One region of the Aquitalea sp. USM4 genome, then DNA from elsewhere that is predicted to be linked to it. Evidence: predicted binding sites of a transcription regulator. Region 1 holds the regulator's gene; each other region holds the start of a gene.

Region 1 (9,853 bases):
TGGCAGCCAGGGCGTCGTGCAGGCTGAGTTTGTGCTTGAGCAAGGGGACCGAGAGCAGCGTCATGGTGAGCGCCCAGGTGTAATTGATGGCCTGGGCCTCTTGTGCCGGCAGCAGCGCATAGGCCTGAAACAGGATCAGGTAGTAAATCAGCGGGTTAACCGCACCCAGTACTAAGGAATGGCGCCAGTGTTGTCGTAATGCAGGCCACAGGCTGCCAAGCCTGCCCTGGGCTAGCAAAATTCCCAACAGGCAAAGGGTGGAGGCAATGCTTGCATACAAAACCAGTTGTGCCGGAGACAAATGGGCCAGGCTGATCTTGAAGGCGGTTGCCACGGTAGACCATGCCAATACGGCGCTCAGCCCGAACAAATATGCTTTCTTCTGTTGCTGCAAGGAAAATCTCCCATCACGGAATGGCTCCATTCTACCTAGCCGTGTACAGCACAGAGAACGGTACTTTTCTATAAAAAAAAGAATAATTTATGAATTTTATAATGACTATGTCATTAATCGACTTTGTGTGTGGAGAGATAGCGCTCCGAATCGCGATCGTGGACCGTGCTTTAACTGCTTAATCGATTAAGGATGGCGCTGCAGCGCAAGGCAGTAGCCGATGCGGTAAGGCCAATAGGGCCGCCAGCTTCCTGCTGATACTGGTCCCCGGCCAGGCCATGAACCCGGACAGCCAGACAGCTGGCTGCCAGTGCGCTCATACCCTGCGCCAATAAGGCGGCAATCAGGCCGGTCAGTACATCACCCTGTCCGGCGACTGCCAGAGCCGGGCCGCCGCTGGTATTCAGGTAATAGGGCTGCCCGGGGGCGCAAATCAGGCTGCCAGCCCCCTTGAGCACCACAACTGCATTGAGTGTAGCGGCCAGCTGTTGTGCGGCTTGTAGCCGGTTTGCCTGAATATCTGCTGTGCTACAGGCCAGCAGACGGGCAGCCTCCGCCGGATGCGGCGTGATGATGGTAGCGTTCTTTCGCTGGCACAGATGCTTTTGCAAACCGGTATCGGCTGCCAGCAGATTGAGGGCATCCGCATCCAGCACCAGCGGCAGCGGGCTGCCCAGCGATTGTTGCAGCCACTGCACAGCTTGCACGCTTTGCCCGAGGCCGGGGCCCACTGCCAGGACATCACAAGCGGGCTGCTTGGCAGGCTGGGCGTCGCCATGCAGCATCAATTCGGGAAAAGCAGTATCGACGACCAGTCGCGGATCCAGGCTCAGCACATGGACCTTGCCCGCGCCTCCTGCCAGTGCGGCGCGTCCGGCCAGCAACACGGCACCGCTCATGCCGGGGCAGCCTCCCACAATGCTGACCGTGCCGTGGCTGCCTTTATGGCTATCCGGCTCCCGCCCCAGCATGCGGGCATCCTGCCGGTTCAAATAACCGGCAGCCACTGGTTGTAGTTCTGCGGGATAGTCCAGTGGTGCACATTCCACCTGTCCTGCATGGTTGGCACCGGCGGCATAAAACAAACCCGGTTTGTGGCACAGGAAGGTCAGCGTGTGGCTGGCCTTGATGCAGGCTGAAGGAGCCTGGCCGGTATAGGCATTCAGGCCACTGGGGCAATCCAGTGCCAGTGTGGGGCAGGACAGCTGGTTCAGCTGCTTGATGAGCTGGCACCAGAAGTCATCCAGCGGCCGGTTCAGACCAATGCCAAACAGACCATCAATCAGCAGGGCAGGCGGAGGGTAATCAGTACTCAACTGCTGTAGCGGCAGGCCGCCAGCCTGGCGCAGGGTCTGGAGTGCCTCACGGGCTTCTGTACTGAGCGGTGGCTGTGGCAGCAGCACATCCACCTGATAACCTTGCTGCATCAGTAGTACTGCTGCCACCAAGGCATCGCCGCCGTTATTGCCCGGACCGGCAGCTACCAGAATGCGCGCACCTTGCGCGACATGCTGCTCCACCCAATCGACCGTGGCTTGCGCGGCCTGCTGCATCAGCTGGATGCCACGCTGTGCGGCGGCAGCTTCCAGCTGGCGCAAGTCCGCCAGGCTCCACAGGGCTGCATTGTGCATGCTTACTCCTTGCCGGGTTCTCCCCAGCGGGGCATCAGGCTATTGGGAACGCGTAGCTGGTCCAGTATGCGGGCGACCACGAAGTCCACCATGTCTTCGATGGTGGACGGGTGCGTATAAAAGCCCGGTGACGGTGGCAGGATCACCACCCCAAGCCGCGCCAGCTTGAGCATGTTTTCCAGGTGAATGACGGAGAATGGTGTTTCCCGTGGTACCAGAATCAGCTTGCGCCCTTCCTTGATGCTGACATCGGCAGCCCGTTCAATCAGGTTGTCGCTCATGCCTTGTGCAATGGCGGCCAGGGTGCCCATGGAGCAGGGACAGACCACCATGGCGTCGGCCGGGTTGGAGCCGGAGGCGACCGGAGCAAACCATTCTTCACGGCCAAATACCGCCAGCTGTCCTTCTGCGGCAGCTGTGCGTTGTTGCAACCATTGGGCAAATTCGGCAGGGCGGGAGGGAAGTTGCAGGTCCATCTCCTGCTTGGCTACGATTTGTGCTGCCTGGGAATAAAGTACCCATACGCGCACGCCTGCACCAATCAGGGTGTCGATCAGCCGCAGGCCATAGGGCAGGCCGGAGGCTCCGGTAAGGGCAACGGTAACGGTTTGGGGTGTTTGCATCTTGTTTCCAGTGGCGGTCCTGCCTGCCGGCGCAGCGGGATGCTGCGAGCCGGGCAGGTGACCGGTCAGGATTCACGAAACAACTGGCGATGTCGCAACAGGACCTGTTCGGCCGGAAAGGCCTTGGCCAGTTGTTCGGCAATAAAGACAGAGCGATGCTGACCACCAGTACAGCCGATGGCCACGGTGAGATAGCTGCGGTTTTCCCGGCTGAATTCCGGCAACCATTTCAGAATCATGCAGCGGATATCTTCGGCCATCTGGGCGACCAGCGGTTGCCCTGCAAAGAAGTCGATGATGGGTTGGTCGCGACCGGTAAACGGGCGCAAGGCCAAGTCGTAATAGGGATTGGGCAGGCAGCGGACGTCAAACACGAAGTCGGCGTTCAGCGGTACGCCATGCTTGAAGCCGAAGGATTCGAAAATGATGGTGAGCCGGCTGCTGTCTGCTTCCACCAGTTGCTTGATGGCCGTTTTCAAGGCATTGGCTGACAACTCGCTGGTGTCGATGCGGATACCCATTTCCTGCACGCTGGCCAGCAGTTCCTGCTCCAGCTGGATACATTCCTCCACCGTGGAGCCGCTACCCGACAGTGGGTGCCGGCGGCGGGTTTCGGAAAAGCGCTTGACCAGGGTTTCCGGCTTGGCCTCGAGAAACAGCAAGCGTACATCCACACCTTGCTGACGCAGCTTGTCCACCTCGGCAGGCAGTGCGCCCAGAGAAGGGCTGGAGCGGGTGTCCACGCTGATGGCAATCTGCTGGTAGCCATAATCGGCATAAAGCGACATGGCTTCATGCAGCATGGTGGCAGGCAGGTTGTCCACACAGTAAAAGCCGGAGTCCTCCAGTGCGCGCAGAGCGATGGATTTACCGGAACCGGACAGGCCGCTAATCAATATCAGGCGCATTTTCCTGATCTCTGAGGAAGTTGGTATGGCGTTCGATGAACTCACGGGTACTGTCGATACCACGCAGTTGCAGGATGTAGTTGCGCACAGCCGCTTCAACCAGCACCGCAAGGTTGCGACCCGCCGCCACCGGCAGCACTACCTTGCGCACCGTCACGCCAATGATGTCCTGGGTTTCCGACTGGATATTCAGCCGGTCCAGGGCTTGCATCGCCTGATCGTTGGCCTTGACCAGGTGAATAATCAGTTTTAGCACCTTTTTCGGACGCACGGCGGTTTCGCCAAAAATGGTACGGATATTCAGGATGCCCAGGCCGCGCACTTCCAGAAAGTCGCGCAGCAGCGGCGGGCAACGGCCTTCCAGGGTTTCCGGGCCGATGCGGTACAGTTCCACCGCATCATCGGCCACCATGCCGTGACCACGGGAAATCAGTTCCAGCGCCAGTTCGCTCTTGCCCATGGCCGAATCGCCCATGATCAGCACGCCGATTTCCAGCACATCCAGAAACACGCCATGCAACACGGTGGAAACCGCCAGTGCGCGCGCCAGATAGATGCGCAGCACATCCATCAGGTAGGGGCTTTCCAGCGGCGTGCTCATCAGCGGCACATTGTGGGTGTGGCAGTAGTCGCGCAGCAGTTTGGGCACTGGCTGGCCATTGGCCACCATCACCACCGACATGGTTTTGTGGAACAGTTGGTCCAGCGCGGTCTTGGCGGCGGATTGTTCCAGCCGGTTGAGGTAGTCCACCTCGGCCAGACCGAGCACTTGCACCCGGTTGGGGTGAATGAAATTCAGGTGGCCGACCAGGGCCAGGGTGGGGCGTTGTTCATCGTTGCCGATGGGGCTGTCCGCGCCGCCGGTTCCTGCTACCCAGGTCAGGTTGAGCTTTTGCTGGTTGTCCTGATACAACCGGCGCACGGTAATGCTAGGCATGGTTGGTATTCCATCCGGTGAGCAGCTGGTACAGATCGGCACGCGAGCTTGCGCTGAGCAGTTGTTCACGCAGCTGTTTGCTGGAGAACAGCTGTGCCAGTTCCGAGAGTACCTGCAAGTGCAGGTCGGTTGCCTGTTCCGGCACCAGCAGGACAAACAGGCTTTGTACCGGCTTGCCATCCGGCGCATCGAAAGGAATCGGGTTCTTCAGGCGAATGAACACGCCCGCCGCTTCCTTGAGCCCTCTGGCACGGCCATGCGGAATGGCCACCCCTTGGCCAAGGCCGGTGGAGCCCAGTTTTTCCCGGGCAAACAAGCAGTCGAAAATTTCACTGCGGGCGATGCCGTGGGTGTTTTCGATAAGGAGGCCCACCTGCTCGAAGACGCGCTTCTTGCTGGCGACATCCAGGTCCGGGAGGATGTGATCCTGTGTCAGGATTTTGCCAATCAGGCTCATAGGAATGGTTGCACGCGGCTACAGAAACTGGCCAATTCTACGTTGCCTTCATCAAAATGAAAAAGGCTCCGAGCAAATAAAAACGGGAACCCGCCGGGTTCCCGCATCGAATACTTAATGTTTACAAGCTGGCTTCCTGTTGAACCTGTGGGCTTGTTGCACGGTGTTCGCTTTGTTTTTCCTTGTGCTTGAGTACCTGGCGATCGAGCTTGTCCATCAGCGCGTCGATGGCAGCGTACATGTCGGAGTCGGTGGCCTCTACATGGATATCCTTGCCGGAGAGATGAACATTCACTTCCGCCTTGTGCACCAGCTTGTCTACCGACAGGGTGACAGCAACGTCAATCACGTGATCGACATGACGGGTGATGCGTTCCAGCTTGGTTTCCACGAATTCGCGGATGGCCGGGGTTACTTCGAGGTGGAGACCGGTTACTTTGAGGTTCATACCCTAACTCCTTCTTGTGTTGACTGCCCGGTCGGGTCGGCCGGGCGAGCGGATATACTTCAAGGCGTGAATCACAATGCCTTGCGCAGATTGACCGGCGGTATCTGCATAGCTTCACGATACTTCGCAACGGTGCGTCTTGCAACCTGAATCCCTTGCTTTCCCAGTTCGTCGGCAATGGCGCTGTCCGAAAGTGGCTTGGCCGGGTTTTCACCGTCTATCATGCGGCGGATATGCGCCTTGATGGCCGTTGCCGAGCATTCGCCGCCGCTGTCGGTTTCCAGTGCACTGCCAAAGAAATACTTCAGCTCGAACAGACCACGAGGGCAAAGCAGGTATTTCTGCGTGGTGACGCGTGATACGGTCGATTCATGCAGGCCAAGTTCGTCTGCGATGTCCCGCAGGATAAGCGGCCGCATGGCGACTTCACCGTGTTCAAAGAACGCTTGCTGTCTTTCGACTATAGCTTCTGACACTTTCAGAATGGTGTCAAATCGTTGCTGGATGTTCTTGACCAGCCATTTGGCTTCTTGCAGCCGGCCAGTCAGTTCGCCTGCGCCAGCGCGGTTTTCCGACAGCATCTGGGCATACAGCTGGTTGACGCGCAAGCGCGGTACCGCACCGTTATTGAGTTCAGCCACCCAGTGACCACGCCGTTTGCGCACGGTGACATCCGGGATGACATAGTGCACGTCTTCGCCGCCGAAACCGGACGCCGGGTGAGGGGTCAGCCGGGCGATCAGTTGCTGTGCCTCGCGGATGGCTTCGTCATCCACGCCCAGAATGCGCTTCAGGCGGGTGTAGTCGCGGTTGCCCAGCAGCGTCAGGTGCTCGGCCACAATCTGGCGTGCCAGTGCATGGCCGGGCTCGTTGGCGGGCAAACGGGCCAGTTGCAGGCCAAGCGACTCGGCCAGGTTGCGCGCGGCAATGCCGGGAGGGTCGAATTGCTGTAACAGGCGCAGCCCGACCATCAGTTCATCGGTTTCCAGTTCCAGTTCCAGCGGCAGATTACTGGCCAGTTCTTCCAGATCGGTAGTCAGGAAACCGTTGTCGTCCAGTTCTTCGATCAACAGCTGGACAATGGCCTGATCGCGGGTGGGCAGGGTCAGTTCACCCAGCTGCGCCAGCAGGTGTTCGCGCAGGCTGACCGGGCAGGGTACGTTGAGCATGGGGTCGAATTCATCGTCCCCGTCGTTGCGGCGGCTGCCACTGCCCCAGTCGGTGAGTTCGCCATTGCTGGCGTCCTGGCTGTTGTCACCATCGCTGCTGTCCGACGCCGTGCTGGTGGATTCTTCCTGGGCAGCCGGCGTTTCTGCCGGGCTGCTGTCATGCGAGGGCGGCTCATCGCCGCGTTCCAGCATGGGGTTGTCCAGCAAGAAGCGTTCGACTTCTGCCTGCAGGTCGAGCGTGGACAGCTGCAACAGTTTGATGGACTGTTGCAGTTGCGGCGTGAGGGTGAGTTGCTGGGAGACCCGCAGCTGTAGTGACTGTTTCATGGCTTACAGGTGGAAGTGCTCGCCCAGGTAAACCTGGCGCACTTTCTCGTTGTTGACCAGTTCTTCCGGCTCGCCGGAAGCCAGTACCGAACCATCACTGATGATGTAGGCGCGATCGCAGATGCGCAGGGTTTCACGCACATTGTGGTCGGTAATCAATACGCCAATGCCACGCTGTTGCAGGAAGGTGATGATTTTCTGGATGTCGATGACGGCAATCGGGTCTACCCCGGCAAACGGTTCGTCCAGCAGGATGAAGCGTGGGCGGGTGGCCAGCACGCGGGCGATTTCCACCCGGCGGCGCTCGCCACCGGACAGTGCCAGCGCATTGCTTTCGCGCAGGTGGGCGATATTGAGGTCGTCGAGCAGGAGGCTGAGTTCCTGCTCCAGTTTGTCGCCCTTGTAACCGGCAATTTCCAGCACCGCCGTGATGTTTTCTTCCACCGTCATCTTGCGGAAAATGGAAGCTTCCTGTGGCAAATAGCCCAGTCCAAGGCGGGCGCGCTGATGAATGGGCAGGTGGGTGATACTGTTGCCATCCAGCGTGATTTCGCCTTCATCGGCACCGATCAGTCCGACGATCATGTAAAAGCTGGTGGTCTTGCCGGCACCGTTGGGGCCAAGCAGGCCGACCACTTCCCCGCTCTGGATCTGCAGGGCGACGTCCTTCACTACCGTACGTTTTTTGAAGCGCTTTTTCAGGCGCTCCACTTTCAGGATGCTGGGGCCGCTCATGGAGTGCTTCCGTCCGTTTTCTTGGCAGGGCTGTTGTCTCTGGGCTTGGGCTGGATGATGGCGGTCACGCGGCCGCCGTTGCTGCTGGCACCGCTGCTGACTTCATACATTTCGGTTTCGGTGTTGTAGGTAATGACATTGCCGATGACCAGATCACTGCCGCGCTTGACGCGGGCATTGCCGGTGAGCACGGCAACGTGGGTGACGGTGTTGTAGTCCAGCTGGTTGGCCTGGCCTTCGATCCATTCGTTCTTGCCGTCCATTTTCTGGCGGAAGTTGACCTGGCGTCCGGTGGCCTGCATGGTCTGGTTACCCTGTTTGTCCTGGGTGACCGTGGCGCGGTCGGCATTGAGCTTGAGTGTGCCCTGGATGATGACGACATTGCCTTGCCATACCGTGACGCCCTTGAGCTGGTCGAGGTTGCCCCGGTCGGCACTGATTTCGATGGGCTTGTCCCGGTCGGCCTTTTCGGCATGGGCGGTCTGGATGGCGCACAGGCCGAGGGCCAGCCAGGCCAGCCGGATGAAGCGGCGGCAGTTATTTTTCATAAGTGGCCTTTGCGTTGGACAGCAGCTGTAACTGACCAGCCTGCTGCTCGTAAATGAAGCCCACGGCACTGCCGCTGGACTTGCCATAGTAGAAGTGCGTGAGGGTGTCGGCGCGGGCAATGTGCTTGACGGTGTCAATGCGCATATTGCTGCTGACTACGCGGGTTTCCTGTTGCGTGGCGGTGGCTGGCTGGATCAGCGTGACTTTCTTGTCGAACAGTACCTGTTTGGTCTTGCTGTTGTAACGGCCGCTTTCACCAATGGCATGGTAGGCCAGTACGCCATTCTTGTAGCTTTGCAGGTCCGGCGATTCGAAATACGACTCGGTGCGGTCCGGGTATTGCCACATGCGGCTGGCAATCATCTTGTCCTGCAGCATGCCCTTGGGGTCGAAGCGGGTGGCCATCACGCCTTGCGCCACGACTTCTGGCTTGTTCGGGTCCAGCTCGTGCTTGCTGGGCTGCCAGCGTGACACGGCATCCAGCCAGACGGTCAGCAAGCCGGTGATCAGCACCAGCAGGATGGGAAACAGGCGGTGCGAACGGATCATGCCAGATACCGTGCCACGATGGCGTCAAAATTGCCTTGCGCCTGCATGATCAGCTCGGCCAGTTCACGCACTGCGCCCTGACCGCCGGGGAAACCGGTGACGTAGTGCGCATGCTGGCGTACCAGGGTGGGGGCAGCCGGCACGGCCACCGCCAGGCCGACGCGGCGCAGAACCGGCAGGTCGATCAGGTCGTCGCCGATGAAGGCGCATTGTTCCAGCGTGACATCCGCCTGTTGCAGCAACTGGTTCAGGGCTTCCTGCTTGTTGTGGATGCCACCGAAGTAAAAGTCGATGCCCAGTGCCTGCGCGCGGTGTTCCACGCAGCGGTCTGCCCGCCCGGAGATGATGGCCAGCCGTACGCCGGTGGATTGCAACAGCTTGAGGCCCAGGCCGTCCTGCACATAGAAGGACTTGCTCTCTTCACCCTGGGCATTGTAGTAAATGCGGCCATCGGTCATGACGCCGTCAACGTCCATGATCAGGAGCTTGATCTTGCGGGCTTGTTCGGTAATGGCTTGCATGGGCTTCCTTGTTGGCGGCTAGACGACGCCGGCCTTGAGCAGGTCGTGCATGTGGATGGCGCCGGCCAGCTTGCCGTCGGCATCCACTACCAGCAGGCTGGTGATGCGGCGCTGTTCCATCAGGTGGACGGCCTCGGTGGCCAGCTTGCTGTGCAGGATGGTTTGCGGGGCGGGGCTCATCACCTGGTCGATCTGCAGGTCGTAGATATTGCCGGAGCGTTCCAGTGTGCGGCGCAGGTCGCCATCGGTATAGATACCCTTGATGTTATTGTCCGCCGTGGCAATGGCCACCATGCCCAGGCGCTGGTGCGACATTTCCAGCAAGGCATCTTTCAGCGGCGTGCCGGGCAATACGCGCGGCAGTTCGTCGCCGCTGTGCATCAGGTCCTTGACATGGACCAGCAGACGCCGGCCCAGGCTGCCGCCGGGGTGTGACAGGGCAAAGTCTTCCGGGCCGAACTGGCGGGCATCCAGCAGGGTGACTGCCAGGGCATCGCCCAGCGCAATCTGCACCGTAGTGCTGGTGGTGGGGGCCAGGCCCAGCGGGCAGGCTTCTTTTTCCACCTGGGTGTCCAGCAGGATGTCGGCTTCGCGGCCCAGCGAGG
Region 2 (9,853 bases), 180 kb from region 1:
GCGCCGAGCTTGCAGCAGAACCGGCTTTGCGATCCAGTTTTTCCAGATTGGAAAATGGCGTTGCAGAACGATTCAGATACATGGCGAGGCCCACTGCAACGGCAACGCCCACGATAAGGCCGATGACAATACCCGCTACCAGCCCCCCGCCTCCACTCTTGCGACCAGGACGTCCTCGCCCGGAAGCGCTGGTACGAGAGGAATTCTTCACATCACGATTTGCCATGTACTACTACCATTTCCATACAATCAATCGGTACATTATCTATTAAAACCAGACGAAAATATATTTACCGAATCACACACCAAAACCACTCCTTCTTAATTGAATGGCTTGCAGCATATGATGTCGTTCCAGTTTCACGCTTCCTTGCAGATCCGCCACCGTACGCCCGATGCGTAATATCCGGTGATAACTTCTGGCCGACAGTCCCAACTTTTCCAGAGCACCTGCCAGCAAGGCAAGTGCTGCCGGGTCTGCCGCGCCATATTGCTCCAGCGCCAATCCGGAAAGACGGGCATTACTGCATCCCTGACGCTGCAACTGCACATCACGCGCCTGCTGAACCCGAAGACGCACCAGCTCGCTTCCCTCGCCGGCCACCGCACTGGTGAGTTCATCCGCACCCAGTGCCGGAACCGGTACATGCATGTCGATCCGGTCCAACAATGGGCCCGATAATTTGCCAACATAGCGGGCAATTTGTTCCGGTGTACATTGACAGCGCCCGGAAGGCTGCCCCTGATACCCGCAAGGACAGGGATTCATGGCAGCAACCAGTTGAAAGTCGGCGGGAAAAATGGCTTGCCGGCTGGCGCGCGAAATATGGATTACTTTGGACTCCAAAGGTTCACGCAATACTTCCAATACCTTGCGATCGAATTCTGGCAACTCATCCAGAAACAACACGCCATGATGTGCCAGACTGATTTCACCCGGCCGCGGATCTGAACCGCCGCCAACCAGGGCAACGGCTGATGCGGTGTGGTGCGGAGCCCTGAATGGTCTTTGGCGCCATTGTTCCAGTAAAAAGCCTCGCGTGCCAAGTGACTGAACCGAGGCGGCCTCCAGCGCTTCTTCCTCATTCATCGTTGGCAGAATGCCCGGCAAACGCGATGCCAGCATGGACTTCCCCGTACCCGGCGGCCCTACCAGCAACAGGCTGTGTCCACCTGCAGCGGCAATCTCCAGGGCATAACGTGCTGCGGCCTGGCCTTTGACATCGGCCAAGTCCGGATAAACGGGCCGTGTGTCATTCTGGTTGACGACGATGGGTGAACAGGGCTGGGTGCCATTCAGGTGTGCACAAACTTGCAGCAAGCTATCCACGGCATAAACCTGATCTGCCAGCACCAACGCAGCTTCCTGAGCACAGTCTCGCGGCAACATGAAGGCACGGCCTGCACGACGGGTTTGGCATGCCATGGCCAGGGCACCGCGCACTGCACGCAGCTGGCCACTCAGTGCCAGTTCGCCGGCAAATTCATAGTCTGCAAGATGTGGGCATTGTATCTGGCCGGCGGCAACCAGAATGCCAATGGCAATGGGAAGGTCGAAACGGCCAGAGTCCTTGGGCAGATCAGCTGGTGCCAGATTGACCGTAATGCGACGCGCGGGGAATTCAAAACCAGAATTGAGAATGGCGGCCCGGACACGGTCCCGGCTTTCCTTCACTTCGGTGTCGGGCAAGCCGACGATGGTGAACTGCGGAAGTCCATTGGCCAGATGGACTTCAACGGCAACTTCCGGGGCATGCAGCCCGGCCAGGGCACGGCTCGCTACTACGGCCAGAGCCATCGTGCTCAGGAATGACCCAATTCAGCCTGGGCTTCGGTCCTGGCCTGGGCTTCCTCAGGGAAAACCTGGGCTTCAAGCTTGGCCAGGCGGGCTTCCAGTGCAGTCAGTTTTTCACGGGTACGCACCAGTACTTCCTGTTGCACATCGAATTCTTCGCGGGTCACCAGATCCATGCGGGAGAAAGTGGATGCCATCATGGCCTTGATGTTCTTCTCGATATCCTTGGCCGGACTGGCTGCGATGGTATCGCTGATCTTGCTGCTGATTTCTTCAAAAATCTTCTGACTCAACATCTTGGTGCTCCTTTGCAGGTAATCGATAGTCCGCTTCGAGTGTAGCAAAATCCATTCGGCGCTGCAGCGCAGCGAGCAACGCACCAATTGAGTGCAGAGGCTCAATAATAAATGCTCCGCCTTGGTGCTGACAGCCATTAATGCTCAGCAATTACAGATTTAATCGCGGAAAACACTTAGGTAACAGCAAGATAATAAGCTGGCACGGTTTATGCAGTAGTGTTTCTCAGTAACGCAAGCAACTAACCGGGTCCACCGAAAAGGAGTGAACATGAAACTGGTCACCGCCGTGATCAAGCCTTTCAAGCTTGATGAAGTACGTGAAGCGCTATCCGCCATTGGCGTGCAAGGCATTACCGTCACGGAAGTCAAAGGATTTGGCCGTCAGAAAGGTCATACCGAGCTGTATCGTGGCGCTGAATATGTCGTGGACTTCCTGCCCAAGGTCAAACTGGAAATTGCCATTGATGACAGTCTGCTGGACCAGGTTGTCGAGGCCATCGAAAAATCGGCACGTACCGGCAAGATTGGTGATGGCAAGATTTTTGTCTTCGATCTTGAACAAATCGTGCGGATCCGGACCGGGGAAACCGGTACCGACGCGGTTTAAGCCACGCTATAGCCATACAGGGGAAATCACATGAAGAAGAAACTTGCTGCCTTGGGTACCGGCCTGTTGTCACTGGCCCTGCCCGTTCTGGCTGATGCACCGGCAGGTCCGGCCATGGCTGACTTCAAGGTCATCAACTCCGGCGACACAGCCTGGATGCTGACCTCCACCGCACTGGTGCTGTTCATGACCATTCCGGGCCTGGCCCTGTTCTACGGCGGCATGGTCCGCAAAAAGAACGTACTGGCCACCCTGATGCAAAGCTTTGCCATCACCGCGCTGGTGACCGTACTGTGGGCCGTCGTTGGCTACAGCCTGGCCTTTACCGTTGGCAATCCCTACCTGGGTGACCTGAGCCGTGTCTTCCTGGATGGCATGGACTACATTGCCGACACCAAAAAAGTTGCCGTTCATCCGTCTGCTGGATCGATTCCGGAATCGGTGTTCATGATGTTCCAGATGACCTTTGCCATCATTACCCCGGCACTGATCACCGGTGCCTTTGCTGAACGGATGAAATTCTCTGCCCTGCTGATCTTTACTGCGCTGTGGTCCTTGCTCGTTTATGTACCGGTTGCCCACTGGGTTTGGGCACCGGGCGGCTGGATGAGCGGTCTGGGTGTGCTGGACTTTGCTGGCGGTACCGTGGTTCACATCAACGCTGGTATTGCCGGCCTGATCTGTGCCCTGGTGATGGGCAAGCGCGTGGGTTTTGGCAAGGAAGCCATGCCGCCGCACAACCTGATCCTGACCCTGATTGGCGCTTCCATGCTGTGGGTGGGCTGGTTTGGCTTCAATGCCGGCTCTGCGGTAGCCGCTGATGGTCGTGCCGGCATGGCCATGGTGACCACCCAGGTTGCCACTGGTATTGCTGCACTGGCCTGGACTTTTGCTGAATGGATCCACAAGAAAAAACCCTCGGTACTGGGCATTGCTTCCGGTGCTGTAGCTGGCCTGGTTGCCATCACTCCTGCAGCTGGTTTCGTGGATGTAAAGGGTGCCCTGATTATTGGTGCAGTGGCTGGCGTGGTTTGCTTCTGGGGTGCAACTGGCCTGAAACACATGCTGGGCTACGATGACTCGCTGGATGCCTTCGGTGTACACGGTGTTGGCGGTATCGTTGGCGCGCTGCTGACCGGTGTATTTGCGGTGAAGAGCATCAGCGGTGCCGAAGGTAGCCTGGCTACCCAGGCAATCGGTGTGGGTGTGACCGTGGTGTACTGCGCCATCATCACCTTCATCCTGCTGAAAATCATTGATGTGGTTGTTGGCCTGCGTGTGGCTGAAGACGAAGAACGCGAAGGTCTGGATGTGGTTCTGCACGGTGAGCGTGTGGAGTAAGCAGCCAACACCATCAACAAGTTGTGGTAAGGGACTTCGGGGCGCTTCGGCGCCCTTTTTTTCTGCCCACGTTAAACTGACATGAAAAAAGCACCGAATGAATCGGTGCTTTTTTGATCTTGCAACAACAGCTAACTGGTTTACAGACCAGCGTCAGCGCGCAGCGCTTCCACCTTGTCGGTGCGTTCCCAGGTGAATTCCGGCTCTTCGCGGCCGAAGTGGCCGTAAGCGGCGGTCTTGCCGTAGATCGGGCGCAGCAGGTCCAGCATCTGGATGATGCCTTTCGGGCGCAGGTCGAAGTGCTTCTTCACCAGTTCCACGATCTTTTCGTTCGGGATCTTGTTGGTGCCGAAGGTATCCACTGCAATCGAGGTCGGCTCGGCCACGCCGATGGCGTAGGAAACCTGGATCTGGCACTGACGGGCAAGGCCGGCAGCCACGATGTTCTTGGCCACGTAGCGGCCAGCATAGGCGGCCGAGCGGTCCACCTTGGACGGGTCCTTGCCGGAGAAGGCGCCACCACCGTGCGGTGCTGCACCGCCATAGGTGTCGACGATGATCTTGCGACCGGTCAGGCCGCAGTCGCCCATCGGGCCGCCAATGACGAAGCGGCCGGTCGGGTTCACCAGATACTTGGTTTCGGCAGTCAGCATTTCCGGCGGCAGGACCGGCTTGATGATGTCTTCGATGACGGCTTCGGTCAGCGTCTTGTGATCGATTTCCGGGCTGTGCTGGGTGGACAGCACCACGGTGTCGATACGCTTGGGCAGGCCGGTTTCACCATCGTACACGCAGGTGATCTGGCTCTTGGCGTCCGGGCGCAGCCACGGCAGGCGGCCGTCCTTGCGCAGTTCGGCCTGGCGCTGCACCAGACGGTGGGCGTAGTAGATGGGGAAGGGCATCAGCGTCGGGGTTTCGTCGCAGGCATAGCCGAACATCAGGCCTTGGTCGCCAGCGCCCTGGTTCAGGTCCAGGCCTTCGCCTTCGTTCACGCCTTGGGCGATGTCTTGCGATTGCTTGTCATAGCAGGCCATGACGGCGCAGCCGTGGTAGTCGAAACCCAGCTCGGAGTTGTCGTAACCGATGCGCTTGATGGTCTCGCGTGCAATCTTGATGTAGTCGACATTGGCCGAGGTGGTGATTTCACCAGCCAGCACCACCAAGCCGGTGTTGACCAGGGTTTCGGCTGCTACGCGAGCGTATTTGTCTTCGCGCAGGATGGCATCGAGGATGGCATCGGAGATTTGGTCGGCTACTTTGTCCGGATGGCCTTCCGATACCGATTCCGACGTAAACAGATATTCGCTCATTTGTTTGTTGATTCCCGAATAAAGCAAAACAGTGTGATGATAAAATAGGCCGCTTTACGATCACCACTGACTAAACCATGTCCAAGCTGGTCCAACTCGTGTTGTCCTTGCTGGCGCGTTTGCCGCTGTCGTGGCTGCAATGTCTCGGCGCCATTCTGGGGCGGCTTACTTACCTTTCATCCCCCCGCTATGCAGAGCGGATGAGAAGTAATCTGGCGTCGAGTAAAATCTGTGAAAATTATCAGGTTTTACAAGGACTAGTCAAACAATCCGCACTGGAAACCGGTAAAGGTGCACTGGAATTGTCAATAGCCTGGTGCCGGGAGCCGGAAGACATTGCCGCACTGGTGAAAGCCTGTCATGGCTGGGAGCATGTTGAGCGCGCCTTGCAAGCCGGCCATGGTATCGTTTTTGTCACCCCGCACCTTGGCAGTTATGACATTGCCGGCCGTTACATCAGCTCGCGCCTGCCCTTTCCGTTGACTGCCATGTACCGGCCGCCAAAACTGACCTGGCTGGAACCGGTAATGCAGGCAGGACGTGCCCGTGGCAAGGGCAAGACCGCGCCGGCAACCGGTGCCGGTGTGCGCATTCTGATGAAGGCTTTGAAATCAGGCGAAGCTACCATCATTCTGCCCGATCAGGTTCCCGGCAACGGGGAAGGGGTATGGGCACCTTTTTTTGGCAAACCGGCTTACACCATGAGCCTGGTGCCACGCCTCGCGCAGGTGAGCGGGGTGGAAGTGCTGTTTTTTGTTGGCGAGCGCCTGCCACGTGGCGAGGGCTTCGTCGTGCATATCGAAGCCATGTCCCAACCATTCAGTGGTGACAAGGATGCCGATTGTGCGCTGCTCAACCGGACCGTTGAGGACATGATCCGCCGCTTACCCAGCCAGTACCTGTGGAGCTACAACCGTTACAAATGTCCTGCGGGCGTTACTCCGCCGGACCATCAGCAAGGAAACCCATGAAGATTGTTTTTGCCCTGTTATGGCTGATTCGCCTGCTGCCCATGTGGGCGATTGGTTTGCTGGCGGATGGAATTGGCTTGGTGGCTTATCACCTGGCGGCAGACCGTCGCAAGGTGGGCCTCACCAATCTGCGCATTTGCTTCCCTGATATGAGTGAGGCTGAACGAAAACGCCTGATCAAGTCCAACTTCGGCTACATGATCCGCCTGGCGCTGGAATACGGCGTCGCCTGGTGGAGCTCTGCCGATCGTATCCGCAAGCTGGTCAGCATCAAGAATCTGCATATCGTGGAGGAGCTGCGCGCCAAGGGTGAGGATGTGATCCTGTTTTACCCGCACTTTGTCGGCTTCGAAATGTGTGTTTTCGCGCTGAACCAGGTACTGCCACTGGTGAGCGTTTACTCGCAGCAAAAGAACGACACGCTGGATGCCCAGATCTACGCTGGCCGTCAGCGCTACAACAATTGCTATATCGTGCCGCGTAATGAAGGCCTGCGTTCCATCATCAAGGCCATGCGCAAAGAACACACGCCCTTCCTCTACCTGCCTGACCAGGACTTCGGCGCGCGCGACTCGGTGTTCGTGAAATTCTTCGAGAAGGACGCCGCGACAATTACCGGACTGTCACGCATCAGCAAACTGGCCAAGGCGCACGTGGTTCCCTTAATCGCGCGCCGTGTTGGCAATCGCTTCGAGCTGGAATTTTATCCGGCATGGGAAAACTACCCGACCGATGATGTAGTAGCTGATACCCGGCGCATGAATGCCTTCCTGGAAGAGCGGATCCGCGAGATACCCGACCAGTACTTCTGGCTGCACAAACGCTTCAAAAGCCGTCCAGAAGGTGAACAGCGCATTTATTGAATGCCATGCCTTCAACAAAAAACCCGGCCCCGTGCCGGTTTTTTTTGTCTGTCGCAATTGGAAAGCCCGCAGATAAGGATCAATCCTTCTTTATAGGGTCTTTAATCCTCCAACCTGGCGCGTCTGCCCTCCCCTACTACCCTGCACTGCCATGCCCGGCGACTGCAAACCCAGTCGCTACCTGCAAGCAATCCTTTGTCCCGAACAGGCAATGACAGGCCATGAAAAAACCCGGCCGGGGCCGGGTTTTCTTTGCAAGCTGAACTGCCTAGTGACTGCGCTTTTTCCAGAACATCTGGTAGACGAAACCGGGAAACGCAAACACCACAAACAAGGCAACCGTCGTGACATAGAACTGCCAGTGCTGCTGTTGGACCGGCATCTGCTTGGCCTCGAGAAAACGGGCAAACAGGCCGACCAGCAGAAACAGCACGGCCATTTCCAGTAAACGCCAACCGAAATGCTTGTTGGCAACCGGCAGCACACCAGCCAGACGCGAGGTCAGGAACGGCAGGTTTGCCGCCATGAAGGCGACGATCAGCAAGGTAGCAACACTGGCTTGCATGTACAGGGCTCTCGCTTAGATGGCTGCCAGCGATTGCTTCATCGCTTGCATGCACAGCACGATTACACGTTCCGGCACTACGCCCAGTACCAGCAGCGCAATGGCATTCAGCGACAGCACCAGCTTCATGTCGGCACGCATCACGATGGCGGAAGTATCCTGTGCTTCGTCGAAGTAGATGTTCTTCACTACACGCAAGTAGTAGAAGGCACCAATCAGCGACATCATCACGGATACCACGGCCAGCCAGTACAGATGGATATCTGCAATGGCCTTGATCACGGCGAATTTGGCATAGAAACCTGCCAGCGGCGGAACACCGGCCATGGAGAACATGGTCAGCAGCATCAGCAGTGCATACCAGCTGTTGCGGCTGTTCAGGCCCTTCAGATCGTCCAGGGTTTCGCATTCGAAACCGGCACGGGACAGACCCAGCAGGATACCGAAGCTGACCATGGACATCAGCACGTAGATCAGGGCGTAGAACAGGGCAGCGGCGTAACCATCCGGGGTTCCAGCCAACAGGCCCAGCAGCAGGAAGCCCATATGGGAGATGGTGGAGTAAGCCAACATGCGCTTGATGTTGGTTTGTGCAATGGCAGTGATGTTACCGATTGCCATCGACAGCACAGCCACCAGGGCCAGCATGGCCTGCCAGTCGGCGACCATGGCTTCCAGGCCTTGTACCAGGATACGCAGTACAAATACAAACGCAGCCAGCTTCGGCGCTGCACCCACCATCAGGGTAACGGCTGTTGCCGAGCCTTGGTAAACGTCCGGTACCCACATGTGGAAGGGAACGGCACCCAGCTTGAAGCACAAACCAGCCACGATGAACACAAGGCCAAATACCAGCAGCATGTCGTTGGCGGTATGGGCCTTGATTGCCTTGGCAACCAGCGCCAGATCCAGCGTGCCAGTGGCACCGTAAATCATGGAAATACCGTACAACAGCAGACCGGAAGCCAGTGCACCAAGCACGAAGTACTTCATGGCCGACTCGGTTGCTTTCACCGAGTCGCGTTGCAGCGCAATCAGCGAATACAGCGACAGCGACAGCAGTTCCAGACCCATGTACAGCGACACGAAGCTGGAAGCAGATACCATGAAGTTCATGCCCAGCAGAGCGAACAGTGCCAGGGAGAAGAACTCGCCGCGCAGCAGGCCGCGGTCAGCAATGTACTGACGGCTGTATACCAGCACGATGGCGGTACTGCCGTACATTGCCAGTTTTACCAGACTGGACAGTGCATCGCTGACAAACATGCCAGAGAAGGTATGTACCGGCACCACCGGATAGGTTTGCACCTGCAACACGGCACAGACTGCCAACGTCAGCAAGGCGAGGCCGTAATGCATGCCGCGCTTTGCGTCCGAAATAAAGGCATCGAGCATGAGGATGACCAGAATTGCCCCGGACATGAACAGTTCGGGCAATGCAGGCATCAGGTTCAGATCAGCCCAATTCATTATGTTTTCCTTATGGCCTTAGCTTAGAGCTTGGTCTGCGCAACATGCGCAATCAGGTCATTTACCGACAGGTGCATCTTCTCGACGAAGCCTTGCGGATACAGACCCATGCCCAGCACCGCAATGGCCAGAACGACCAGCACCAGGAACTCGCGTTTGTTCACGTCAGCCATTTCTTCGACATGGTGATTGCTCACCTCGCCAAAGATCACCCGCTTGTACATCCACAGTGTGTAAGCAGCACCGAAGATCAGGGTGGTTGCGGCCAGCGCGGCGTACCAGAAGTTCACCTGTACCGCACCCATGATCACCATGAACTCACCGGCAAAACCGGAAGTCGCCGGCAGACCGGAGTTGGCCATGGCAAACAGCATCATGAAGGCAGCAAAGATCGGCATCTTGTTGGCCACACCACCGTAGTCGGCGATGTTGCGGCTGTGCACGCGGTCGTACATCACACCGATACAGAAGAACATGCCGGCGGAAACGAAACCGTGCGACACCATCTGTACCAGCGCGCCTTCAACCGCCCACTGGTTCAGATGCGAACCGGTGAACATGAACATGCCCAGGGTGACAAAACCCATGTGGGAAATGGAAGAGTAAGCCACCAGTTTCTTCATGTCGGTTTG
Region 3 (9,853 bases), 1.8 Mb from region 1:
GCCGCGTTTGACCCGGTCTTCCAGATTCTGGTGGGTGGCGGCAATCACCCGCACATTGGCCTTGATCGGCACATGGCCGCCCACGCGGTAAAAGTGTCCGTCCGACAGCACGCGCAGCAAGCGGGTTTGCAGCTCGGTGGGCATGTCGCCGATTTCATCCAGAAACAGCGTGCCGCCTTCCGCCTCTTCAAAGCGGCCGCGACGGGTGGCCAGCGCGCCGGTAAAAGCGCCTTTTTCATGGCCGAACAGTTCGGACTCCAGCAAATCCTTGGGAATGGCTGCGGTATTCAAGGCAATGAAAGGCTTGCTGGAGCGCACCGAATGGCGGTGCAGCGCTTCGGCCACCCGCTCCTTGCCGGTACCGGACTCGCCGGTAATCAGCACGGTGACATGGGATTGCGACAAGCGGCCAATGGCGCGGAATACGTCCTGCATGGCGGGTGCCTGGCCTAGCAGCACCGGCATGGCTTCCACGCCGCCGGTGGCTTCGATCTGGCTATTGCTCTCGGCCAGTGCGCGCTCGATCAGCTGCACAGCCTGGTCGACATCAAAGGGCTTGGGCAGGTATTCGAATGCACCACCCTGGAAGGCGGCCACTGCCGAATCCAGGTCGGAGTGCGCGGTCATGATGATGACCGGCAGCTGCGGATGATCGGCCTTTACCCGGGAGAGGAATTTCAAACCATCGGTGCCGGGCATGCGGATGTCGGAAATGATGACGCGCGGTGTATTGTCGTACAGGGCATTCAGCGCATCATCGGCGCTGGAAAAGCTGTCAAAGCCGATGCCACTGCGGCCGAGTGCCTTTTCCAGGACCCAGCGGATGGCCTTGTCGTCATCAATGATCCACACCGGGTTATTCATAGCAGCCCTCGTTTCTGTAATGGGGTTCAGTCCGTGTTGCTGAAGGGCAGCATCACGGTAAAGCAGGTCTGGCCCGGGCGGGATTCAAATTCGATGCTGCCGCCGTGCTGGTGTACATAAGCCTGGGCCAGTGTCAGCCCCAGGCCGGTGCCTTCGGCACGTCCGGTAACCAGGGGATAAAAAATGTGATCCCTGATTTCTTCCGGAATACCAGGACCGTTGTCGACAATCTGCAATTTTAATGCCAGCACGTGACGCTTCCGTGCCAGGGTGACCTGCCGGGCGACGCGCGTGCGCAAAATCACCTCGCCCTTGGCCTTCATGGCCTGCACCGCGTTCTTGACGATATTGAGCACCACCTGGATCAGCTGTTCTTTGTCCGCCACCATGTGCGGCAGGCTGGTGTCGTAGTCGCGGCGGATGACGAGGCCCTGTGGATACTCGGCCAGCGCAATGCTGCGCACCCGTTCCAGCACTTCGTGGATATTGATTTCGCTGCGCACATGGCGGCGATGCGGGGCCAGCAGGCGGTCTACCAGCGATTGCAGGCGCAGGGCTTCTTCCTGGATGACTTCGGTGTATTCCTTCAGCTCCGGCCGGTCTGACAGTTCATGCTCCAGCAACTGGGCCGCACCGCGGATTCCCCCCAAGGGGTTCTTGATTTCATGCGCCAGGTTACGAATCAGCTCGCGATTAGCCTGTTGTTGCAGCAAAAGCCGCTCTTCATTGGCAATTTTCAGTTGCTGATCCAGTGGTCGCAGCTCGACCAGCGCCAGCCGACCCTCCGCATCTATCGGTGTCACCGACAGGGCGATATGCAGCGGCTGCTCACCATGCGGTGTGCGCAGTTCGAGGTCGTGCTCGATATAACTGGAGTTGTGTTGTAAGGCGGTGGCCAATGCCTGGCGCAGGGCGGGGCTGTCTTGCAGCAACTCGAACAGCGAGTGGCGCAGCAACTCTCGCCGGCCTATGGCCAGCAGGTTTTCACAGGCGGGATTGGCAAATTCGAGTTTGCCATCGGCATGCGTGATCAGGACCGGGGTGTCGAGTAAATCCAGGCCGGCAAAGCTGGGCGAGTTCATGGTGCTCCGAATCGGATGAGGCTGTGCATCTGGCTATTAGCAATAAGCACGCCAAGCCGGAGCACCGCATATGCACGAAATCGGCCTTAATTATGCACCATTATTGTGCATTGGATGCAGCTTGCCCCAGTTCGCGGCGTAATGCGTCCACATTCTTCTGGCGCTCGGTGACGGCGTCCTTCAGTTTTTGTACCCGGTCCAGGTATTTCTGGTAGTTGCGGGTTTCATCGCCGTTGCGGGTAGCCGCGCCGTCGGTGTAAGCCTTTTGTGCATCAGCCAGGGCTTTTTGCTCATTGGCCAGTTCGTTTTCCAGAATCTTGCGGCGGCCTTCGTCGCGCTTGGTCTGGGTACCGTTGTCCACACTGGGGTAGCCATCCGGTGTGGAGGCAGATTTGCCGCTGGCGGCCGCCTTGCCCTTGCCGCTGCCACTGCCGCCATAGGTGGACAGCGGTGCCAGGTGCATGGGCTTGGCGCCCTTGATCGGCACATTGGTGAAGGTGACATTGCCATTGGCGTCGATGTATTTGTACACCTCGGCATGGGCCAGGCCACAAGTCAGCAGCAGGCAGAAAGCAAGGGTTTTCATGGTGTCGGGCGTCTGCGGTGAAAACGGGAGGATGTGACGCTATGATAAGCAAAAGGTGGTCTCGCGTCACATCTGCATGACAACAAGGCGGCGGCCAGCATGCCGTACATCTGTGGAATGTGTCATCATGCCCCCGGGCATCACCTTGTGCCAATGGCATGGCGTGTGCCTGTATTTGATGTCCGGTCTCCATGCAGAAGGTAATGAGGAAATGTTTGCAGTCATCCGTTCAGCCCATCGTCCTGGCACTTTACAGAAAGCCGGCCCATGCTGATTCAGTTGCTTTATTCCAGCAAGGCCACCACAGCCCTGTCTCCTGCCGATTTGACGGCAATTCTGGACAAGTCGGTGGCCAATAATCAGGCCCGGCAGATTACCGGCCTGTTGCTGTACCGCGATGGCTGCTTCTTGCAACTGTTGGAGGGGGAGGAGGCTGTGGTTGAGGCTGCGTTCAGCAAAATCAGCCAGGATTCGCGCCATCATCAGGTGGAGTCCCTGTTTTGCAGCGAATGCAAACAGCGTGAGTTTGGCCAGTGGTATATGGGTTTCCATGTGCCGCAGCCCGAAGCACTGGCGCGCTTCCCCCAGTTTGCCCCGGTGTTCGATCCGGCATTTGATGTCAGCCAGCTGGTTGTTGCGCCACAGGATGGCCTGGCCATGCTCAAGGCGTTTGCCGAGTTGCCGGGCTGAGTGTTCCTGGCGGTAGCCGGCAGACATGAAAAAACCCGCGCAAGCAGTGCTTGCGCGGGTTTTCTGTATCCGGCAAGGCACCCGAAGGTGCCATCGCCCGATTACAGGGAGTAGTACATTGCAAATTCTACCGGGTGGGTAGTCATGCGGGTCAGGTTCACTTCCTGCATCTTCAGTTCGATGTAGGCGTCGATCCATTCGTTGGAGAACACACCGCCACGAGTCAGGAAGTCGCGGTCTGCGTCCAGGGCAGCAAGGGCTTCGTCCAGGCTTGCGCACACGGTCGGGATCAGCTTGTCTTCTTCCGGCGGCAGGTCGTACAGGTTCTTGTCAGCAGCATCGCCCGGGTGGATCTTGTTCTGGATACCATCCAGACCGGCCATCAGCAGAGCGGAGAAGCACAGGTACGGGTTAGCCAGCGGATCCGGGAAGCGGGCTTCGATACGGCGAGCCTTCGGGTTTGCCACGTGCGGGATACGGATGGAAGCGGAACGGTTCTTGGCGGAGTAAGCCAGTTTTACCGGAGCTTCGTAATGCGGAACCAGACGCTTGTAGGAGTTGGTACCCGGGTTGGTGATGGCGTTCAGTGCCTTGGCGTGCTTGATGATACCGCCGATGTAGTACAGGGCGGTGTCGGACAGGCCGGCATAGCCGTCGCCAGCAAACAGGTTCTTGCCGTCTTTCCAGATGGACTGGTGAACGTGCATGCCGGAACCGTTGTCACCAACGATGGGCTTGGGCATGAAGGTAGCGGTCTTGCCGTAGCTGTGTGCCACGTTCTGAACCACGTATTTCAGGATCTGGGTCCAGTCGGCACGCTGGGTCAGGGTGCTGAACTTGGTACCGATTTCCATCTGGCCGGCAGTGGCCACTTCGTGGTGGTGCACTTCAACCGGTACGCCCAGCTCTTCCAGCAGCAGAACCATGGCGGAACGCAGGTCTTGTGCGGAGTCAACCGGCGGTACCGGGAAGTAGCCGCCCTTCACGCCCGGACGGTGACCGGTGTTGCCACCTTCGAATTCTTCAGCGGAGGCCCAGGCAGCTTCTTCGGACTTGATCTTCACGAAGCAACCGGACATGTCGGTGCCCCAGGTGATGCTGTCGAATACGAAGAATTCCGGTTCCGGACCGAAGTAGGCGGTGTCGCCCAGGCCGGATGCCTTCAGGTAAGCTTCAGCGCGCTTGGCGATGGAGCGCGGGTCGCGGTCGTAGCCCTTGCCGTCGGCCGGGTCAATCACGTCACAAGACATGAATACGGTCGGTTCGTCAAAGAAGGGGTCAATCTTGGCGGTAGCCGGGTCAGCCATCAGCAGCATGTCGGAGGCTTGAATGCCTTTCCAGCCGGCGATGGAGGAGCCATCAAAAGCGTGGCCGCGCTCGAACCACTCGTCAGCATCTTCCAGCAGCACGTGTGCCGGAATGGTAACGTGTTGTTCTTTACCACGGGTATCAGTAAAACGCAGGTCTACGAACTTGACGTCGTTTTCTTGAATCAGCTTGACTACGTCTGCAACCGCCATGAATGTTCTCCTAAAGGCAACGTGCATCGAAAGCAATATTGCTTGATAAAGATGGTACGCTTCGCTTGAAGCATGAAGCGTGCCAGGCTAAGAACGCTAATTCAATCATTGTGTCACAGGGTGTTCGGTCCTGCTAGCCGTAAGTTGTGCACCAAAATGATGCCTTGCCAAGTGCAAATGATCGATATTGGTGCATTGTCTGGTGCTGACAGCCGCTCCGCACAGGCAGGCCCTGCGCACCATAGTGTGGCACGGCCCCGTTACAAAGAAAGGTAGCCCATGGAACAAACCGTCAAGATCCTGCAGACCGCTGCAGAGCGTGCCGCCAGTCAGCAATTGTCCTATCAGGGCGCGCTGACACCGACAGAAGCCTATTACCTCATTCAGCAAGTGGAAGGCACCGTACTGGTGGACGTCCGCAGTGCGGCGGAATGGCAATTTGTTGGCGTGGTTCCCGGTGCATTGCGTATCGAGCTGCGCAGTTTTCCCGGCATGCAGCCCAATCCGCAGTTTCTTGCGCAATTGCAGGGCGCGGTGGACAAGCAGGCTTTGCTGCTGCTGATGTGCCGCAGCGGCGTGCGCTCGCATGAAGCGGCCGTACAGGCAGCGGCAGCCGGATATGCCCGTGTATACAACGTGATGGAGGGCTTTGAGGGCGACAAGGATGCCCATGAGCATCGCGGCGTAGTGAATGGCTGGAAAGCCCATGGCTTGCCGTGGGTGCAAGGCTGAAGCAGGCCTGAATTGTTGGGACAGGGGTATTGACCGGTTGATGTTTATGACGTTACACGGCAAAGTGCTACCTCAGCAGATGAACCGCACGATGCGGTAGCACCACAGGAATCCAAGAAAGCTGATCATGACCAACCGTTACGCCGTCATCGGTAACCCCGTTTCCCATAGCCAGTCGCCGTTCATTCACAGCGAGTTTGCCCGAGCCACCGGCGAAGCCGTGCAATATGAAAAGCTGTTTGCCGAACTGGGCAAGTTCAACGAAGTGGTTGGCCAGTTTGTGAAAGAAGGTGGCCTGGGCCTGAATGTCACCCTGCCGTTCAAGGGTGATGCCTTCCGCATGGCCCAGGAAGTGACCGAGCGCGCCCGCGCAGCCGAGGCCGTCAATACCCTGACTTTCCGCGATGGCAAAGTGTATGGCGACAACACTGACGGCGTCGGCCTGGTACGCGATATCGTGGAAAACCTCGATTTCCCGATGGAAGGCAAGAGCATCCTTATTCTGGGTGCCGGTGGTGCCGTACGCGGCGTGCTGGAACCGATTCTGGAACAGAAGCCGGCCAAGGTGACCATTGCCAACCGTACCCTGATCAAGGCGGAATCCATTGCCCATCATTTCGCGCCCTGGGGTGAGGTGGAGGCCAGTGGCTACGAGGCACTGGAAGGCAAAACCTTCGACATCATCATCAACGGTACTTCCACCAGCCTGCACAATGAAATTCCGCCGCTGCCGGCCAACATCTTCACCGCCCGCACCCTGGCTTACGACATGGTGTACAGCAAGGGTCTGACGCCTTTCCTGAAGCGTGCTCAAAGCGAAAATGCCGGCATGCTGGCCGATGGCCTGGGCATGCTGGTGGAGCAGGCGGCCGAGTCCTTCCATATCTGGCGTGGTGTCAAACCGGACACGCGCAAGGTCACCAATATGTTGCGAGAAGTGCTGGCCTGATTTGATGCGGCTCATTTTCAAGATCATGGCGGTCCTGGTGGCCGCCATTGTGTTGTACAACCTGTGGATTTTCGGCCATATCGTCTACTGGCGCAGTCATAACCCGGCGGCCAGTGCCTTCATGAACGAGCAGTTGGCCAAATTGCAGGAAGACGACCCGGAGGCTGAGCTGCGGCAGAAATGGGTGCCATACGCCCAGATTTCTCCCAACCTGAAACGGGCGTTGATTGCGGCGGAAGATGCCAAGTTTGCCGATCACGAAGGTTTTGACTGGGATGGCATCGAGGCTGCTTTCGAGAAGAATCTGAAGCAGGGGCGCATCGTGGCGGGTGGTTCCACCATCAGCCAGCAATTAGCGAAAAACCTGTTTCTGTCCAGCAAGAAGACACCATGGCGCAAGCTGGAAGAAGCAGCCATTACCGTGATGCTGGAAAAGGTGCTGGATAAACGCCGTATTTTCGAGATCTACCTTAATGTCATCGAGTGGGGGAATGGTGTGTTCGGTGCAGAAGCTGCCGCCCGCTACTACTTCCATACCAGTGCTGCCCGGCTGTCTGCCGGACAGGCTGCCAAACTGGCGGCTATGGTGCCCAATCCGCGTTATTACGATGAACATCGCAATGCCACTGGCCTGATGAAGAAAACCCGCATCATCCAGCGACGCATGGCCTTTGCCGACCTGCCTTGAGATCCCCCCCTTTGCTGGAAGGCGAAGGGGGCTTCATGTTACAATCCCGCTTCTGTTTATACGTTCTGCCGTGCCGAAAAGGTGCGGTATTGCACATGGACTTACCCAGTTATCCCATAGCCCCTGGCTTCCCCGTTTTTCCTTGTTGATTCCCGCCATTACGACCGTGTAGCCCCGTCTCCGTCGCCATGGCGGAAGGAGTTGTGCTTGTCGGTTATTGAAAAAAAACAAACTGCTGAACGATTGAGCGAAAGCCTGGCCGAGGTGCAAAGGCTGATCGCGCTGCATGTCGAAGAGGATGGCATTGTCCCTGCCGCCTCACCGGCACTGGACGAGCTGCAACAAAGGCTGCAAAACCTGCATCCGGCCGATATCGCCTACATTCTGGAAGCCTTGCCGCTGGATGAACGGCTGCTGGTTTGGGGCCGCGTCAAGGCACAGCAGGATGGTGAAATCCTGCTGGAGGTTTCCGATGCCGTCCGGGAAACCCTGATCGAATCCATGGCCCCGGCCGAACTGCTGGCGGCTGCTCGCCAGCTGGATACCGACGAGCTGGCTGACCTTGCCGGCGACCTGCCACGGCAGGTGGTTTATGAAGTCATGGGCGAACTGGACGAGGCCGAGCGCCAGCAATTGCAATCGGCCCTGTCCTATCCGGAAGGCAGTATCGGCGCGCTGATGGATTTTGAACTGGTGAAAATCCGGGCTGATGTCAGCTGCGAGGTGGTCTTGCGCTACCTGCGCCGTTTTGACGAGCTGCCACACCAGACCGACAAGATTTTCGTACTGGATGCCAACGAGGCACTCTGTGGCGTGCTGCCCTTGCGCAGCCTGCTGGTGGCAGACCCGGAAGCCATGGTGGCCGACGTGATGGCGACCGAAGTGGTGTCCTTTCACCCGGAGGACGAAGCGCGCGATGCCGCGCTGGCCTTCGAGCGTTACGACCTGGTGTCCGCTCCGGTAGTGGATGAACGCGGAGCCTTGATCGGACGGCTGACCGTGGATGAAATGGTGGACGTGCTGCGGGAAGAGTCGGACAGTGAGGTGCTGAACCTGGCTGGTCTGAAAGAAGAAGAAGACCTGTTTGCTCCGGTTATTGATTCAGTGAAAAACCGCTGGTCCTGGCTGGCCATCAATCTGTGCACTGCCTTTGTCGCCTCGCGGGTGATTGGCGCATTCGAACACTCCATTAACCAGCTGGTGGCGCTGGCCGCCCTGATGCCCATTGTGGCGGGCATTGGCGGTAACTCCGGCAATCAGACCATCACCATGATCGTACGCGCCCTGGCCATGGGGCAGATGCAGGTGAATCAGGCCTGGCGCTTGTGGCGCAAGGAACTGGGCGTCAGCATCTTCAATGGCCTGATCTGGGGCGGCGCAATTGGCCTCATCGCCTGGATGCTGTATGGCCGCCTGTCACTGGGCCTGGTCATGCTGGCTGCCATGACGCTCAACCTGATGCTGGCCGCCACCATGGGCGTGCTGATTCCCTCGCTGATGCAAAAGCTGGGACGTGACCCGGCGCTGGGCTCCAGCGTGCTGATCACTGCATGTACCGACTCTGGTGGCTTTTTCATTTTCCTTGGGCTTGCCACCCTTTTCCTGCTTTGATGATGAATCATGCTGACACTTGAACAGGCACTGCGCTGCCATTCCCTGCCACGTCTTGAAGCACGCATGCTGTTGCAGCATGTCCGCCCAGGCCTGACCCATGCCCGCATGATTGCAGACCCGGACCTGCCGCTCACGGAAGACGAAGCCGCGCGTTTCGAGCAGTTGGCACAGCGCCGCCTGCAAGGTGAGCCGATGGCCTATTTGCTGGGCGAGCGCGAATTTTATGGCCGCCCGTTTCGTGTCAGCCCTGCGGTGTTGATTCCCCGGCCGGAAACCGAGCATCTGGTAGAAGCCGCCTTGCAGCGCGTGGCCACCCTTGAACCAAAGCGTGTGCTGGACCTGGGCTGCGGCAGTGGTGCCATCGCCATCACCCTGGCGCTGGAAGCGCCGGCATGGCAGGTACAGGCGGTGGATTTGTCTCCGGCCGCGCTTGAGGTTGCCAGTGGCAATGCCCAGCAGCTGGGTGCCGAGGTCCAGTTTCGCCTGGGAAGCTGGTATCAGCCATTGGCAGGGCAGGGGGAGTTTGACCTGATTGTTTCCAACCCGCCGTATATCGAGCAGCACGATCACCATCTGGATGAGGGCGATGTCCGTTTCGAACCGCGCATGGCCCTGACTGATGAGGCTGACGGGTTGATGTGCCTGCGCGCCATTATTGACGGTGCACCGTCCCGGCTGAAGGCTGGAGCATGGATCATGCTGGAACATGGTTATGATCAGGGCCCGGCAGTGCGGGACTTGCTGCGGCAAGCAGGATTGCAGCAAGTTGAAACCCTGGCAGACCTGGCCGGTCTGGATCGTGTCACGCTGGGGCAGATGCCTGCACCATAAGCCGCTGCCGTTCAGCGTGCATGTGCAGGAGTGCCATGACGCAGCCGGATGGACGCTTTATCCGTCATCGACATCCTTTGCCCTGTATCAAGTGACAAATGCGATTCTGACGGCATGCTGTTGCCCGTCAACCAGCAGACCGACAGTGCCGTATTCGTGCGATCGGCAAGGCCGATGGCATTGAAAATGAAACTGGCGCTTCGCCAGTCCGTTACCAGACAGGGAAGCGCCAGTGTCAGTCGGGCAATACGAAACGATTACCCGTTTATTGCTTAGTGGTGATGACCGTGTGCACCG

Evidence for each region. The regulator sigma-54, encoded in region 1, starts transcription at its own class of promoters, with help from an activator protein. The targets are predictions, from matches to a motif close to CTGGCACGCTTCATGCTT.
Region 2: the regulator sigma-54 is predicted to act here: its motif matches at 2,291-2,308, upstream of glnK (P-II family nitrogen regulator).
Region 3: the regulator sigma-54 is predicted to act here: its motif matches at 4,811-4,828, upstream of glnA (type I glutamate--ammonia ligase).

What each region holds. Positions count from the first base shown of each region.
Region 1 is NZ_CP029539.1:762,622-772,474, reverse strand. It holds gene DKK66_RS03580 (DMT family transporter) at 1-394, opposite strand, end outside; gene DKK66_RS03575 (NAD(P)H-hydrate dehydratase) at 565-2,025, opposite strand; gene DKK66_RS03570 (flavin prenyltransferase UbiX) at 2,028-2,648, opposite strand; gene rapZ (RNase adapter RapZ) at 2,714-3,556, opposite strand; gene hprK (HPr(Ser) kinase/phosphatase) at 3,537-4,493, opposite strand; gene ptsN (PTS IIA-like nitrogen regulatory protein PtsN) at 4,486-4,950, opposite strand; gene hpf (ribosome hibernation-promoting factor, HPF/YfiA family) at 5,072-5,398, opposite strand; gene DKK66_RS03545 (RNA polymerase factor sigma-54) at 5,470-6,894, opposite strand; gene lptB (LPS export ABC transporter ATP-binding protein) at 6,898-7,629, opposite strand; gene lptA (lipopolysaccharide transport periplasmic protein LptA) at 7,626-8,177, opposite strand; gene lptC (LPS export ABC transporter periplasmic protein LptC) at 8,167-8,727, opposite strand; gene DKK66_RS03525 (HAD family hydrolase) at 8,724-9,248, opposite strand; gene DKK66_RS03520 (KpsF/GutQ family sugar-phosphate isomerase) at 9,267-9,853, opposite strand, start outside.
Region 2 is NZ_CP029539.1:945,383-955,235, forward strand. It holds gene DKK66_RS04440 (SPOR domain-containing protein) at 1-226, opposite strand, end outside; gene DKK66_RS04445 (YifB family Mg chelatase-like AAA ATPase) at 299-1,798, opposite strand; gene DKK66_RS04450 (accessory factor UbiK family protein) at 1,804-2,091, opposite strand; gene glnK (P-II family nitrogen regulator) at 2,363-2,701, shown strand; gene DKK66_RS04460 (ammonium transporter) at 2,732-4,042, shown strand; gene metK (methionine adenosyltransferase) at 4,183-5,352, opposite strand; gene DKK66_RS04470 (lysophospholipid acyltransferase family protein) at 5,430-6,323, shown strand; gene DKK66_RS04475 (lipid A biosynthesis lauroyl acyltransferase) at 6,320-7,186, shown strand; gene DKK66_RS04480 (DUF2818 family protein) at 7,455-7,751, opposite strand; gene nuoN (NADH-quinone oxidoreductase subunit NuoN) at 7,767-9,221, opposite strand; gene DKK66_RS04490 (NADH-quinone oxidoreductase subunit M) at 9,245-9,853, opposite strand, start outside.
Region 3 is NZ_CP029539.1:2,524,858-2,534,710, forward strand. It holds gene ntrC (nitrogen regulation protein NR(I)) at 1-864, opposite strand, end outside; gene glnL (nitrogen regulation protein NR(II)) at 891-1,946, opposite strand; gene DKK66_RS11680 (DUF4124 domain-containing protein) at 2,047-2,532, opposite strand; gene DKK66_RS11685 (BLUF domain-containing protein) at 2,800-3,222, shown strand; gene glnA (type I glutamate--ammonia ligase) at 3,324-4,742, opposite strand; gene DKK66_RS11695 (rhodanese-like domain-containing protein) at 5,022-5,474, shown strand; gene aroE (shikimate dehydrogenase) at 5,602-6,423, shown strand; gene mtgA (monofunctional biosynthetic peptidoglycan transglycosylase) at 6,425-7,111, shown strand; gene mgtE (magnesium transporter) at 7,385-8,722, shown strand; gene prmC (peptide chain release factor N(5)-glutamine methyltransferase) at 8,735-9,556, shown strand; gene DKK66_RS11720 (peptidylprolyl isomerase) at 9,829-9,853, opposite strand, start outside.